One region of the Providencia rustigianii genome, then DNA from elsewhere that is predicted to be linked to it. Evidence: predicted binding sites of a transcription regulator. Region 1 holds the regulator's gene; the other holds the start of a gene.
What was found. Region 1 encodes PurR, which represses purine synthesis genes. Its sites were predicted from a motif close to CANGCAAACGTTTGCNTG; they were not measured.

Region 1 (7,910 bases):
TCGGCTCAACAGGAATAGCAATTTAGGATTTCAGTCATTGGTGAGGCTATAGCTTAAGTTTAAGCCATAGCCTATAAAATCATCAATCATTGAAAGTTGTGAGCTATAATTTCTCACTGAAATTAACAGAAAATATTGCGTTGTCGCGTTCAATTGCATCGACGAGTCGTTTAAAGTGAACGCTGTTTTGGTACATTTCTAAGTCTTGCCGGCTTTCCCACTCTTCAAAAACAATATAGCCATTTTCTTTTGCCATAAGGTCATATTGCAAACATCCTTTTTCCCGACGGCTATGCTTCGCTATATCCCGAACGATCTTTTTAGTCAGATACCCATCTGTTTTTTCTGTAGTAATTTGGGCATATACAACAATACTCATACCGTTCTCCTTTTGTATTAAGAACTATCTTAATGGAGACTTTGTTTTTGTATTGTAAAAAAGCGAATAGTTTGATTTCAAAAACGCCGTCGGCGTCATAGTAAAGTATCGTTTAAAATCGCGATAAAAGTGGGATTGATCATAATAGCCTGTTTCAAACCAGCGATAAGTATCTTGTTCTTTTACCATGGTTTTTAATACATGCTCAAGACGGCAATTGATCTGGTAACGTTTTGGCGTGATACCAAATTCTTTTAGAAACTCTTTTTGTATCAAACGAGCACTATAGCCAGTGTCATTTGCTATTTCCGTTATTTTTTTCTCTGGATTACGGTATAGCGTATTGAGAACCTGATCAATAAAGTGAGTTTTCTTTGTAGCTTTATTTGCGTAGAAATAATCGTGTAATTCTTTAAAGGAAGAGTTAGCCAATGATTTAAACCAATTATCGTTCCAAATATGGCTCAGTGGCATAGGAGTATCTGTAAAGTTTAAGGTTCGCAGAGGAAGTAAAAAGCGCAATGCATCATGGCGAATACGTAAGACCATAACCGTGGCATTGTTAGGAATTGCAGTAAAAATATTAATTCTTGGAATGATGAGTTGATATGGATTTATAGATGTATGGGCATCAGTGGACATGCTGATATTGGTCGAAGAAATCCATATTTCCGCACCAGTGCCTGGAAATATTTTAATAGGAGATGTGAACTTCTTGATGATTAAAATTGAGCTTACAAACTCTTTTAATTCATCCGGTGGATAATACTGTTTTAGCATGGTTCTCAAAAATTCATCATTGAATGATTTTATGATAGCCTGTTTTGAATATAAAATTAACCCTATAAATTATTCGTAACTAATTGAAGATAAAAAAGCCACATCGCTTATTGAAGTGTGATGTGGCTAAGTCGTGGCTAGTTGAAATAATTAGGAATTATGCTGGTACTCAGCACGCTTTACCTCATTATTCGACTTTACGGCACAACGTTGCATCCAATAACCAAGAATCATCGGAATAATAGTAAACGCCATAACGCCAGTTGTTGCGAGTAATGGGTTGAAAGCAAGAGCAGAGACAAGCAAGCTAGCTAAGAAGCACAAACCGAGTTGCAATGCATTCTGTAAGGCGGCAGCTTTGCCACTGGCTGTTGGGAATGCATTCAGTGCTTTCGAAACTGCAATGGGATAGGATGCTCCATTCATCGCTGCCATAAAGCAGAATGGAATTAGAATTAAGGTTAATGTTGGTTGGCTATACAGTGCCATGATAAACAGTACGGACATACTAATAGCATAACCAATTAATAATAACGGGAATAACAGCTCAGCTCGCACTTTTATCAAAACAAAGCGGCAACCGTATCCACCGACAATAAATGCCAGAGTTTGCGGGATGTAGCTTAAGCCGATATCAGCAGGGTTAAAGCCCATATCACGTAAGATAAATGGTGAGCCAGTTAACCATGCAAAAAAACCTGCGCTACAAGAAGCATAAATCAGCACGTTTCCACTAAAGATACGGGAACTCATTAATTTTGAAAAAGAAATTTTATCTGATGAAGATTTTTCTTCTAAAACTGTTTTTGGCGTGATTTTCTTTAAAAATAAAGTCGGAAGAAGCAACAGAACGCCAACCATCATAAGAACAACAAAAATAAACTCCCAATCCTTATGCTCTAATACCCAAGCACCCAATAGTGGCGCTAAAGCCGGAGACAGAGCAACAAGAGGCATAATTGAAGCAAAGACTTTTTGAGTATCTGCTTCATCATAGCGATCAATAACTAATGCTTGCCAGAGTACTGCAGCCGAACATACACCGACAGCCTGTAAAAAGCGCAGTATTAACAATTGAGTTGCATCTGTAACCCACAACATTCCGAGGCAACTAATAATAAATAGTGATAATCCAGCGATCAGAATTGGCTTACGACCTAATTTATCTGAAAGGGGCCCCCACACTAGTTGAGCAAAAGCAAAACCAGCTAAAAAAATACTGAGTGAAGCGCTGATAGCACCTTCAGTTGTATTCAGGGATGTTTGCATAGCACCAAAGGCAGGCAGATACATATCGATGGCCAAAAAACCTAGCATGCTTAACCCTGCAAGGTAAATCAGAAAACCGGAAGAGTTTTTTGTCGCAGTATTGGTCATAGTATTTTACTTAATTAATATTTGAAATAATGTTAACGATTATCTTATTGTATAGGCTGTTTTTTTACATTGTGAAACGGTAATATTTGGACTCTGTTATCAAATATTTTGAAAGGAACGCGTATGTGGTCAGCGCATGCACTTGAAGTAATTGATGCTGTTGCTCGAACGGGAAGTTTTAGCGGTGCCGCCGAAGAGCTGCATCGTGTGCCTTCTGCAATCAGTTATACTGTAAAGCAAATTGAGGAGTGGCTTGCTGTACCTCTATTTGAACGACGCCATCGTGATGTTGTGCTCACTGAAGCGGGTGTTATCTTTATCAAGGAAGGACGATCAGTTATCAAAAAAATGACTGATACCCGCCATATGTGTCAGCAAGTGGCAAATGGCTGGCGTGGGCAATTCAGTATTGCTGTGGATTGTATTGTTAAACCACAGCGAACAGAGCAATTGATCTTGGATTTTTATCGACATTTTCCTGACATCGAATTATTTATTCACCCTGAGGTTTTTAATGGGGTATGGGATGCCTTAGCTGATGGGCGTGTGGATGTGGCTATCGGTGCTACACGCGCGTCTCCAATTGGTGAGCGTTACAGTTTTCGTGATATGGGATTTATGTCTTGGCGCTGTGTTGCTAGTCCTGATCATCCCTTAGCTCAAATTGAAAACAAGCTTTCTGATGACCAAATGCGTCAATATCCTAGCTTATGTTTAGAGGATACATCACGTAGTTTACCTAAAAGAGATACATGGGCACTGGATAACCAGCGGCGCTTAGTGGTGCCATACTGGGAGAGTGGATTAACTTGTTTGATGAATGGTCTTTGCGTTGGAATGGTACCGGAACACCGTGCAGCACCATTATGTGAACAAGGGAAGTTGGTGGAGTTAAAGCTATCACAACCATTTCCATCGAGCCCTTGTTGTTTAACTTGGGTAGAGAATAATCCTTCTCCAGCGTTGAGTTGGTTACTGGATTATCTTGGCGATAGTGAAACCCTCAACGCTGAATGGTTATCGTCCTGAATAAGACATCCTTATCGACGATAATCAATAAATGGACCATCCGCGACAGAGCGACGCTCAACTAAGCGAGGATGAACTTCAATCGTCTGTGCATCTTCGCGTTTATTAACAATACGGTCGAGCAACATCGTAAATGCCATCTGCCCTAAACGCTCTTTAGGCTGATGGATGGTAGTCAATGCAGGGGTAAAATAACGAGCATTACGCACATTATCATAACCAATAATGGAAATATCCTGAGGGACGCGCAAGCCCATTTCATCAGCAGCGCAGATGGCTCCCATCGCCATAATATCCCCACCACAGAAGACGGCAGTAGGGCGATGCTTATTACTTAAAATTTGCATCATGGCTTTATAGCCGGATTCTGGTTCGAAATCCCCTTGAACGATCCATTCATCTCTTAGGGTAACCTTGGCTTCTTCCATGGCCTTTTTAAAGCCAGTAAGCCGCCCTATACCGGTGTTTCTTTCAAGGGAGCCAGGGATCACTCCAATGTCACGATGACCTCGATCAATTAAGTAACGCCCAGCAAGATAACCACCATGGAAAGAGTTATCAATAATACTATCTGTAAAGTCGCCTCGAGATGTACCCCAATCCATTACGACCATGGGGATATTGCGATAGTCTTCCAGCATACTGATAAGAGTGTCAGGGTATTCGGAACACATCACCAATAAGCCATCAACACGCTTTTGCGCTAACATTTGCAGATAGGCTTTTTGTTTACCTAAATTACTATGGGAGTTACATAAAATTAGGGTATAGCCTTTTTCATAGCAACTATTTTCTACCGACTCAATAACTTCAGCAAAATAGGGCGCTTCACTTGATGTTGCCAGTAAGCCAATAGACTTTGTATGGTTGACTTTTAAACTACGGGCAACCGCACTTGGTGAATAATTAAGCTCTTTGATGGCAGCCCAAACGGCTGTCTTTGTATCATCAGCGACAAAACGCGTCTTGTTGATAACATGGGAGACGGTTGTGGTGGAGACGCCAGCACGCTTCGCCACATCTTTAATCGTTGCCATGGGAAGAAAAAACTCCTGACCAGACTTGGTCTCTAAAAGAATTCTAGTTAAATAATTACCTGCATATTGATGCATTGACCCTTTACAAGCAATAATTTAGCGATTTGTTATCGATTTTGTCTGATCTAGCGCAAAAACGAAAGAAATAATTGATGTTATAACATGTGACATAAGCACTGGTTTTGCATTTTTGTGGATGTATACTAAATTAACCGTTGTATTGGCATGGTTAATATTACTTCAACTTCTTTACTTTAAATGAGAGGAACTCATGGATACAGATTTTAAATATGGATTAATGGCGGCAATGGGCTCTTTAGTTGTAATTATTCTTTTTGCCGTACATATTTTTTGATTTCTTTTTTCACCACCATTGAAGGTGAAAAACAATTAAGGGCGAGTATGATACTCGCCCTTAATCATTTTAGATCTGAACTACAATTAAGCCAGATTTTCTTCAACAAATTTCCAGTTAACCAGCGCCCAGAAGTTTTCTAAGTATTTTGGACGTGCGTTACGGTAGTCGATATAGTAAGCATGTTCCCAGATATCAACAGTCAAAATAGGTTTATCATCACCAGAAATTGGTGTTGCTGCGTTAGATGTATTAACGATAGCTAGACTACCATCAGATTTTTTAACTAACCAAGTCCAACCTGCGCCAAAATTTTTAATAGCAGCATCTGTGAATTGCTCTTTGAACTGAGCAAAAGAACCGAATGCTTTATTGATTGCTTCTGCAACTTTGCCAGTAGGTTCGCCACCTGCATTAGGGGCTAAGCAGTGCCAATAAAAAGTGTGGTTCCAAACTTGAGCGGCGTTATTGAATACACCAGCCTCAGAAGTTTTAATGATTTCTTCTAAAGACAAACCTTCAAATTTAGTCCCTTTGATTAGGTTGTTCAGGTTAACAACATAAGTATTATGGTGTTTACCGTAGTGATATTCTAAGGTCTCTGCAGAGATATGAGGTTCTAAAGCATCTTTAGCATACGGTAGAGCTGGTAATTCAAAAGACATTGCGTACTCCTTGATTGCTTTTATTCAATATTTAGGGTGTTTGCTCGTAAAATGAGCTGAAATTGTTCTTACTTCTATTATTACAGCTAAAACGTTAACGTCGTATTATGCTGTTTGATATATCATTTAATTATTATCATAGGATACAACTTTTAAGAATAAAAAGCCTATCCCATGATGCTATTAATGACTAAGTTTTTGTTGGGTATATTCAAGTTTTATCTCGGCAACCTCTCCACTTTTAGCTTTTATTGAGTATGGAAAAGCATTCAGTGTTATTAATTTGCTAATATATTAACAAACAACAACCATAATTACACTGTAAAAACAGCGCAGTAAAATAGACATTTGCAAAAGAGAACCAATGTACGCAGCTTTTCACCTTTTGAGTGAAGCAAGTAGGAGTGCTATAGTAATCACCTTACAAAACTGGCATATTGTATGAAACTATCACTGAGCTGTTTACGATGTTTTAACAGTGCCGAGAAGTCATTCCAGTTAATGATTTCGGTATATAAAGAGGCGGGTAATACTGCTAATTGACTACAAAATCAGCACCCATGCTTTAGGAATTAGAAATGACAACAATTGAAAAAATTGAGCGCCAAGTTAAAGAAAATCCAATTTTATTATATATGAAAGGCTCGCCAAAGCTGCCAAGCTGTGGCTTTTCTGCTCAAGCAGTGCAAGCTCTATCTTCTTGTGGTGAGCGTTTTGCTTACGTTGATATTTTACAGAATCCAGATATCCGTGCAGAGTTACCAAAATACGCCAATTGGCCAACATTCCCACAACTATGGGTCGATGGTGAATTAGTTGGTGGATGCGATATTATTGTTGAGATGTTCCAGCGTGGCGAGTTACAAACGCTAATTAAGGAAACTGCGGATAAATATCGTTCTGCGGATGACGCGGCCTCTGAATAATTTACTGCTGTTGTAATTTGTTAAAATTACATCAAGTAATAAAAACCGTATTAGTATTTTAAAGTCTAATACGGTTTTTTTATGTAGTTACTTACACTATTCGGATTCTGCGGGGAGGGGCCAACCACCGAGCTTCTTCCATTTATTCACGAGTTCGCAGAACAGGAGCGCAGTCCGATTGGTATCATATAATGCGCCATGAGCTTGTTTTCCATCAAAAGGAATTCCTGCGGTAACACAGGCTTTAGCCAAAATAGTTTGCCCAAAAACTAAGCCACTTAATGCGGCTGTATCGAAAGTGGCAAAAGGGTGGAAAGGATTACGTTTTAAACCAGAACGCTCTGCTGCATTCATCACAAAGCTATGGTCAAAATTAGCGTTATGGGCCACCATTATGGCGCGATTACAGTCAGTATTTTTCATCCCTTTGCGGATCGTTTTAAATATGGCATGCAAAGCATCATATTCACTGACTGCACCGCGTAATGGATTTGTTGGGTCAATGCCCGTGAATGCAAGCGCGGCAGGCTCTAGGTTAGCGCCCTCAAAAGGCTCCACATGAAAATGTAAAGTCTCATCAATAGATAACCAACCTTCATTATCCATTTTCAAAGTAATTGCCGCTATTTCTAATAGACCGTCCGTTTTAGGATTAAAGCCACCAGTTTCAACATCAATAACGACAGGGTAGTAACCTCGGAAGCGATTTACCAGTGAGTTAGGATTATTTTTTTCAGACATTTGACTTTCAGTTTACGGTTTCTGGTTGGCTTTTATTATGCCAAAGGGAATATATTTTTGTCGCTAAATACAATAGAAAATTTAGGTGGACATGAAAGCCACCTAAATTTTAAACAATTGAGTTGATTAGTGACCTAACCCTTTACTTGCACTTTTATTTTCAATTAATTCAATTTTATACCCATCAGGGTCTTCCACAAAGGCAATCACAGTAGAGCCACCTTTTACTGGACCTGCTTCTCGAGTGATTTTTCCACCAGCTTGGCGAATATCATTACAGGTCTTTGCAACATCGTCTACACCGAGTGCAATATGTCCATAAGCATTACCCATTTCGTATTCAGTAACACCCCAGTTATAAGTTAGTTCAATCACTGCACCTTCGCTTTCATCGCTATAACCCACAAAAGCAAGAGAGTATTTATATTCAGGATTTTCACTCGTACGTAATAGACGCATACCCAAAACGTCGGTATAAAAATCAATGGAACGTTGCATATCAGTCACACGTAACATGGTATGAAGTAAGCGCATAAAATTCTCCCTATAAATTTTCACATCATAATGCCGAATCGATTTATCTATTAATATAACGTGGGTATATTACTAAATACAGCGATT
Region 2 (7,910 bases), 460 kb from region 1:
CAATTTCTTGGTCTATTAGCTCTGTAATTTTGGTCCGTGTATTTTGTGGCGATACCATTAAGTTATCAAAGGTCACTGGGCGATATGGGTTTTCAATAAAGCTAAAGACGCGGCGAACTTCATTAGTGATTTGTTCGTCACAGGTCAGTAGTGAATAGTCGGTATATAAGCGCGCTGTTTTTTCGTTAAAGTTACCAGTTCCGATATGGGCATAGCGGACAATTTGCCCCTCTTCCATGCGGGAAATAATAAACAGCTTGGCGTGAATTTTAAGTCCCGGTGCAGAGAAGATAACGTGAACACCGGCTTCAGTCAGGCGTTTTGCCCAGTGGATATTGGCTGCCTCATCGAAACGAGCTTGTAACTCCACCACGACGGTCACTTTTTTGCCATTGTGAGCTGCGTGGATCACGGAATCAATAATGCGGGAATCTTTAGCCACACGATAAATATTAATTTTAATCGACAGAACATTAGGGTCGAAAGAAGCCTGACGAAGTAATTCTAAAGTGTGTTCAAAAGTGTAATAAGGGTAGTACAGCAACACATCACGTTCACGAATGGCGTCAAAGCCGTTACGGAAATTGTCAAACCAGCGGTGACGTAAACGCGGCAAAGGTTTATTCAGTAGATTTTTATTCCCTTCATTTGGGAAGTTAATGAAATCTTTAAAGTTATGGTAGCGTCCACCTGCAATAACTGAATCATCACTGGATAAGCCCAATTTTTCTCGTAAAAGGGCGACCATCTCGTCCGGCATATCTCGTTGATACACAAAACGTACGGGTTCTGCGGTGAGGCGCTGTTTTAATGTGGATGACATTATTTCCAGCAAGCTGGACTCCATTTCGGTGGCAATGTCATATTCCGCATCTCGGGTCATCTTCATCGAATAAGCATTGAGTTTGTCATAATCGAAGAAGCCTTTAAAAATTTCATCAAGGGTGTAACGTAATATGTTATCAATCAAAATCATGGATTTTCGACGTTTTGGCATTTCTGGTGGCAGATTAACAAAACGTGGAACCTTATCCGATGGGATCTCCAGCAGTGCATATTGCACATTGGCACCATTAATAATTTCAACCGCAAGATAGGTGTAGTCGTCTTTTAAGAACTCAACTAAGTTGGTATCTCGGTTAATTAAAATGGGGGTAATGTGCTGACGCAGGTTTTGTCGAAAATATTGACGCAACCAAATCTGTTGGCGTGGAGAAATTTGACGTTCATTGATTAAAAAAATCTGATTACGCGCCATTTCTAGTAGCAAGTCGTTATATAAAATATCGAACTCTTGCTCTTGTTTTGCGACTTTGGATTGGATGCGCTTGAGTAGATGGCGAGCCCCGCTAGCGGAGCCTCGCTCTTCATTAATTAAAATACGGCGTTTTACATCGGCAAAACGGACCTTATAAAATTCGTCTAAGTTATTGGAATAAATGCCCAAAAAACGCATTCGTTCAATCAAAGGGTTACGCTTGTCAGCGGCTTCTTGAAGAACTCGTTCGTTAAAAGAGAGCCAGCTGAGCTCTTTTTCATGATAGAGGCGTTCTTGGGACATTGTTGCTCCGTATTCGACTGATAATATAGGTTAATGCGTGTAGAGACTGATTATCACCTGTCACTTACTTGCCGTAAGACTGTGGCATATTACTCATTTGTAGCTTGCTGCTTCATTGCAAAATATTGATGCTGAAATATGCACATACGGATTGCAGTATGATAACGACCATTCACAAAGAACTCATCAATAAGCTCGCCTTCAGTATGGAAACCGAGCTTATTATAGATATGAATAGCTTTGATATTTTCTTTATCGACTATCAGATACAGCTTGTATAAATTGAGCACCGAAAAGGCGTAGTCCATTGCGAGTTTTGCTGCTCGGCTAGCATAACCTTTGCCTTGATAACGCGGTGCGATAATAATTTGAAATTCGGAACGACGGTGAACATAATCAATTTCAACCAATTCGACTAAACCGACTTTTTCACTATCGCATTCTACGATAAAGCGTCGTTCAGATTGGTCATGAATATGTTTATCGTAAAGATCACTTAACTCCACAAATGCTTCATATGGCTCTTCGAACCAATAACGCATGATATTGGCGTTATTATCGATTTGATGGATAAATGCTAAATCTTCACGCTCAAGTGGGCGCAATCTGAACAGATGAGCTTGCCCGGTCGTCATAAAACACCTCAGTTTATTGTTAATTTTAGAACTCGTTAAGGATAAAACATCAATCACTAAGTCAATTGACCATCCTTATATTTAGAATACCACTTATTTACAATAAAATAATGACAGAAAGCAGGGTGTTATTCTTATTGGTGAATATTAGTTCACTTAATTACAGCGTAATCGCTTTCGTATATCGAACAATGAGTTCTTTCTGATAAACGTATGTAAATAAAAAGGGCGGAGATTTTTTCTCCACCCTTAATCGTATTTTCTAGGCTGCTATTCGGCAATGAACCCTGTTATTGGTATCGCTTTACCATCTAAAAAGGCTTTACCATCCCCCATGACTAGTCGATTAGCAATAAACCACTCGACCACTTGAGGATAAATAATGTGCTCTTGTAGTTTGACTCGTTCGACCAAATCATCCTCGGTATCTGTTGAATAAACCGGTATGCGACCTTGCATAATAATCGGACCGCCATCGAGTTCTTCCGTGACAAAATGCACGGATGTACCGTGTTCTTTATCGCCATTTTCTAAGGCCCTACGATGAGTATGTAGCCCCGGATATTTTGGTAATAAAGAAGGGTGGATATTGAGCATTTTCCCAGTGAAATGTTTAACAAATTCGGGGGTGAGAATGCGCATAAATCCAGCCAAAATGACTAAATCAGGTTGGTACCGTTCAATGGTGTCTAACAATGCGGCATCATATGTTTGGCGATCGGCAAATTGTTTGGAGTCCACACAAATGGCGGGAATACCCGCCTTTTGTGCTCGCTGTAAACCGTAAGCATCATTTTTGTTGCTAATCACAGCAACGATTTGCCCGCTGATTTCACCACATTGGCAAGCATCAATCATTGATTGTAAATTACTGCCGCTGCCCGAAATCAATACCACGATGTTTTTCATTAGCGAATAACAACCTGCTCTTCACCGGCTGGCAATGCGCCAATAGTACCAATTTGCCACGCATTTTCCCCTAAAGAGGTCAGTAAATTTAGGGCAGATTCAACTTCTGATTGTGGCAGGGCGATGATGATACCGACGCCGCAGTTAAATGTACGATACATTTCGTGAGTGGTGACATCGCCTGCCTGTTGTAACCATTCAAATACAGCAGGCCACTGCCAACTATTACCATCAATAATTGCTTGGGTATTATCCGGTAATACGCGAGGAATATTTTCCCAGAAACCGCCACCTGTAATATGCGCAATGGCATGGATATCATTTTTGGCAATGAGTTCCAGTACATTTTTCACATAAATTCGGGTTGGCTCAAGGAGATGATCAGCGAGAGATTTTCCTGCTAATTGGGTAGTTTCTGGGTTGGTTTTGCTCACTTCCAAAATTTTTCGGACTAATGAATAGCCGTTAGAATGTGGGCCACTTGATCCTAAGGCAATTAACGCATCGCCGGCGCTGACTTTTGAACCATCGATGATTTCAGAACGCTCAACAACGCCAACACAGAAGCCTGCAACATCATAATCTTCACCGTGGTACATTCCTGGCATTTCAGCGGTTTCACCGCCAACTAATGCGCAACCTGATTGTTTACAACCTTCGGCTATGCCTGTAATGACGCTAGCTGCGGTATCCACATCTAATTTACCCGTAGCATAATAATCGAGGAAAAATAGTGGCTCTGCACCTTGTACGATTAAGTCGTTCACACACATAGCGACGAGGTCGATACCGATGGAGTCATGGCGTTTCAGATCCATAGCAAGACGTAATTTAGTGCCTACGCCATCAGTGCCTGAAACTAAAACAGGTTCACGATATTTCTGCGGAAGGGAACATAATGCGCCAAATCCCCCCAGTCCTCCCATAACTTCTGGACGGCGAGTTTCTTTCACCACACCTTTGATACGTTCAACCAATGCGTTACCCGCATCAATATCGACACCGGCATCTTTATAGCTGAGAGAGGTTTTATCAGTCACTACGGCCCCCAAGGCAATTGCATTTTGGAAAAAATAACATCATTTGCAGATATTCTATCAGGCTCCGCAAACGTTTGCGATAGCTTTCTGAGTGAAATATTTGTCAGAATAAAGGGATATCCAGTGATAGATCGCCCACTAATTTATGGAGAACCTATAACAAAAAATATTTGGTGTATACTATTCGAACAAAGAAAGTTTGTTTGATTATACTTTGACCTAAATCAATAGGTTCCTAGTGGCATATAATAAAAAAAGAGGTATAATCCGGCGATTTTTTTGTCCGGTGACGTTTAAAAAGGTAGGAGAAACCCATGAAGATCGTTGAGGTAAAACACCCTCTCGTTAAACATAAACTCGGCCTGATGCGAGATCACGATATAAGCACTAAGCGTTTTCGTGAACTGGCCTCAGAGGTTGGTAGCCTACTAACTTATGAAGCAACCGCAGACCTAGAAACTGAAAAAGTTACTATTGATGGTTGGTGTGGTCCGGTAGAAATTGAACAAATTAAAGGTAAGAAAATTACGGTAGTCCCAATTTTACGTGCTGGTATTGGCATGATGAACGGCGTTCTGGAAAGTGTTCCAAGTGCACGTATCAGCGTAGTGGGTGTTTACCGTGATGAAGAAACATTGCAACCTGTCCCATATTTCCAAAAATTAGTTTCAAACATCGATGAGCGTATGGCTCTGGTTGTTGACCCAATGTTAGCAACAGGTGGCTCGATGATTGCAACTATCGACCTATTGAAAAAATCCGGCTGTAATTCAATTAAAATATTAGTTCTTGTTGCTGCTCCGGAAGGTATTGCTGCATTAGAAGCTGCTCACCCTGATGTTGAACTGTATACCGCTTCGATTGATCAATATTTAAATAAAGATGGTTACATCGTTCCGGGTCTCGGAGACGCGGGCGATAAGATATTTGGTACTAAATAAATAATTAAGCCGACTTGATAGTCGGCTTTTTTTTGATAAAAAAATAATACTCACTACCATGATAAGAGGATAAAGAGAGATGACACGCCGCACGATAAGTGTTGAAGAAAGACCACCTTTATTACAAACCATCCCATTAAGCTTTCAACATTTGTTCGCCATGTTTGGGGCGACGGTAATTGTACCTATTTTATTCGGGGTTAACCCTGCAACTATCTTACTGTTTAACGGGATTGGTACACTGTTATACCTGTTTATTTGTAAAGGAAAAATCCCAGCGTATTTGGGCTCTAGTTTTGCCTTTATTTCACCAGTTTTAATTTTATTACCTTTAGGTTATGAGCTCGCTCTTGGTGGGTTTATTATCTGTGGGGCGCTGTTTTGTCTTGTGGCACTCATTGTCAAAGTGGCCGGTCGCGGTTGGATCAACGTCATGTTCCCTCCTGCGGCAATGGGGGCAATTGTTGCAGTTATTGGTTTGGAATTGGCTCAAACGGCAGCGGGAATGGCAGGATTATTGCCAAAAGAAGGCGCACCCGTTGACTCATCGACATTAATCATCTCACTTACCACGTTGTCTGTGACGATTTTATGTGCAGTGGTATTCCGTGGTTTCCTGTCGATTATCCCAATTTTAATTGGTTTCCTTTCTGGTTATGCACTGTCGTATTTTATGGGGATTGTCGATTTCACTCCGGTGATTGAAGCACCTTGGTTTGCGATTCCAACGTTCTATACGCCACGTTTTGAATGGTTTGCTATCCTGACTATTTTACCTGCGGCATTAGTGGTTATTGCTGAACATGTCGGGCATTTAGTGGTCACTGCGAATATTGTAGAACGTGATTTGATGAAAAACCCAGGTTTACACCGTTCGATGTTTGCTAATGGGATTTCTACCGTATTATCAGGTTTTTTTGGTTCAACACCAAATACCACTTACGGTGAAAACATCGGGGTCATGGCGATCACTAAGGTCTATAGCACTTGGGTTATTGGCGGTGCGGCGGTAATTGCTATCTTACTGTCCTGTATCGGTAAACTTGCGGCGGCTATTCAGTTAGTTCCGGTTCCAGTCATGGGTGGCGTATCCTTGTTACTGTATGGGGTTATTGGTGCATCGGGTATTCGCGTATTGATCGACTCTAAAGTGGATTATAACAAACCGCAAAACCTGATTTTAACATCGGTGATTCTAATCATCGGTGTTAGTGGTGCAGTGATCCATATTGGTCAAGCTGAACTGAAAGGTATGGCACTGGCGACTATCGTGGGTATCTTGATGGCATTATTATTCCGCTTTATTACCTTCGTACGCCCAGAAAAACAGTTCATTACTTCAGAAGTGGATGTTGTGGAAGAAAAGAAAAATAAATAAGCGGTAATACAAAATAAATTGCCGGAGTGGCTAAAGCTCCGGCAATTAACGTTCTGAGTGTTCATCTATCCTTGGTATTTATGATAAACTTATCGGCGTTAATTGAATTGTACAATCAGAGGCGCTTCTGAACACACCATCTCAGCTATCACTACCACTCTATCTTCCGGATGATGAAACCTTTGCAAGTTTCTATGCGGGGGAGAATGAAGGGTTGCTGTCAGCGCTTAAAACAGCGATTAACCAACCTCATGGCAGTTATATTTATTACTGGTCTCGAGAAGGAGGCGGTAAAAGCCATTTACTACATGCGGCTTGTGCTGAACTTTCAGAGCAAGGTATTGCTGTCGGTTATGTTCCTCTCGATAAACGGGCCTATTTCGTACCTGAAGTTTTAGAGGGTATGGAACACTTATCCCTTGTCTGCATTGACAATATCCAGTGCATTGCAGGTGATGAAGAGTGGGAAATGGCCATTTTCAATTTATATAACCGCATATTAGAGATTGGGCGAACCTGTTTACTGATTACAGGGGATAGACCTCCTCGTCAAATTGATTTAAAACTTCCTGATTTAGCCTCTCGTTTAGATTGGGGGCAAATTTATAAACTTCATCCGCTGAGTGATGAAGATAAAATCCATGCATTACAGTTGCGTGCAAGTATTCGTGGGTTTGAATTACCTGAAGATGTCTGTCGTTTTGTTTTAAAACGGCTAGATAGAAAAATGGGGACGCTATTTGATATTTTGAATAAGCTTGATCATGCTTCTATTGTTGCGCAGCGCAAGATGACCATTCCCTTCGTAAAAGATATCCTCAAGTTATAAAAGTTTGGCAGCCAATCGACTGCCAAATATTTCACTTATAAAATCTCTAGTACTTGCTCCGGTGGGCGACCTAATTTCGCTTTTTTGCCTTTAACAACAATAGGGCGCTCAATTAATTTTGGATTATCATGCATGGCTTTAATGAGTTGCGCTTGAGTTAAGGCTGTATCTGCTAATTTCAACTCTTTATATAACTCTTCTTTGGTGCGCATTAGTTGGCGTGCATCACTGAATCCTAGCATTTTCAATAGTTTTTCAATTTCTGCAACTGAGGGCGGTGTTGTTAAATATTCAACCACCGTCGGCGTAATACCTTTGTCTTGCAATAAACCCAAGGTTTCACGGCTCTTTGAGCAGCGTGGGTTATGATAAATTTTAATTGAATCCGTCATGATTATTGGTCCTTACGGTTTTGCATTACTATCACGTTCTTTCAGCCTTGTCAGCTCATCAATACGCGCATCAAATCGTAGCTGCTCGTAGCTACCTAAACGGCTTCTACGGCTAGCTTCACTCAAATAATTAATGGCAGTGTCATAGTTACCGCGTAGTGCCATACCTTCCGCATAGGCGGCAAGTTCCGCATTGCGATCCCCTTGTTTAGCCGATGCTTCTGC

Region 2: the regulator PurR is predicted to act here: its motif matches at 4,209-4,226, upstream of purM (phosphoribosylformylglycinamidine cyclo-ligase).

What each region holds. Positions count from the first base shown of each region.
Region 1 covers NZ_LR134396.1:1,694,504-1,702,413, forward strand. The annotation lists gene EL244_RS07815 (riboflavin synthase subunit alpha) at 1-18, shown strand, start outside; gene EL244_RS07820 (putative quinol monooxygenase) at 104-379, opposite strand; gene EL244_RS07825 (helix-turn-helix transcriptional regulator) at 404-1,159, opposite strand; gene punC (purine nucleoside transporter PunC) at 1,310-2,536, opposite strand; gene punR (DNA-binding transcriptional activator PunR) at 2,660-3,565, shown strand; gene purR (HTH-type transcriptional repressor PurR) at 3,577-4,602, opposite strand; gene sodB (superoxide dismutase [Fe]) at 5,044-5,622, opposite strand; gene EL244_RS07850 (Grx4 family monothiol glutaredoxin) at 6,201-6,548, shown strand; gene rnt (ribonuclease T) at 6,645-7,289, opposite strand; gene gloA (lactoylglutathione lyase) at 7,416-7,823, opposite strand.
Region 2 covers NZ_LR134396.1:2,159,350-2,167,259, reverse strand. The annotation lists gene ppk1 (polyphosphate kinase 1) at 1-1,561, opposite strand, end outside; gene speG (spermidine N1-acetyltransferase) at 1,651-2,196, opposite strand; gene purN (phosphoribosylglycinamide formyltransferase) at 2,467-3,105, opposite strand; gene purM (phosphoribosylformylglycinamidine cyclo-ligase) at 3,105-4,145, opposite strand; gene upp (uracil phosphoribosyltransferase) at 4,460-5,086, shown strand; gene uraA (uracil permease) at 5,166-6,464, shown strand; gene hda (DnaA inactivator Hda) at 6,571-7,293, shown strand; gene arsC (arsenate reductase (glutaredoxin)) at 7,329-7,685, opposite strand; gene bepA (beta-barrel assembly-enhancing protease) at 7,698-7,910, opposite strand, start outside.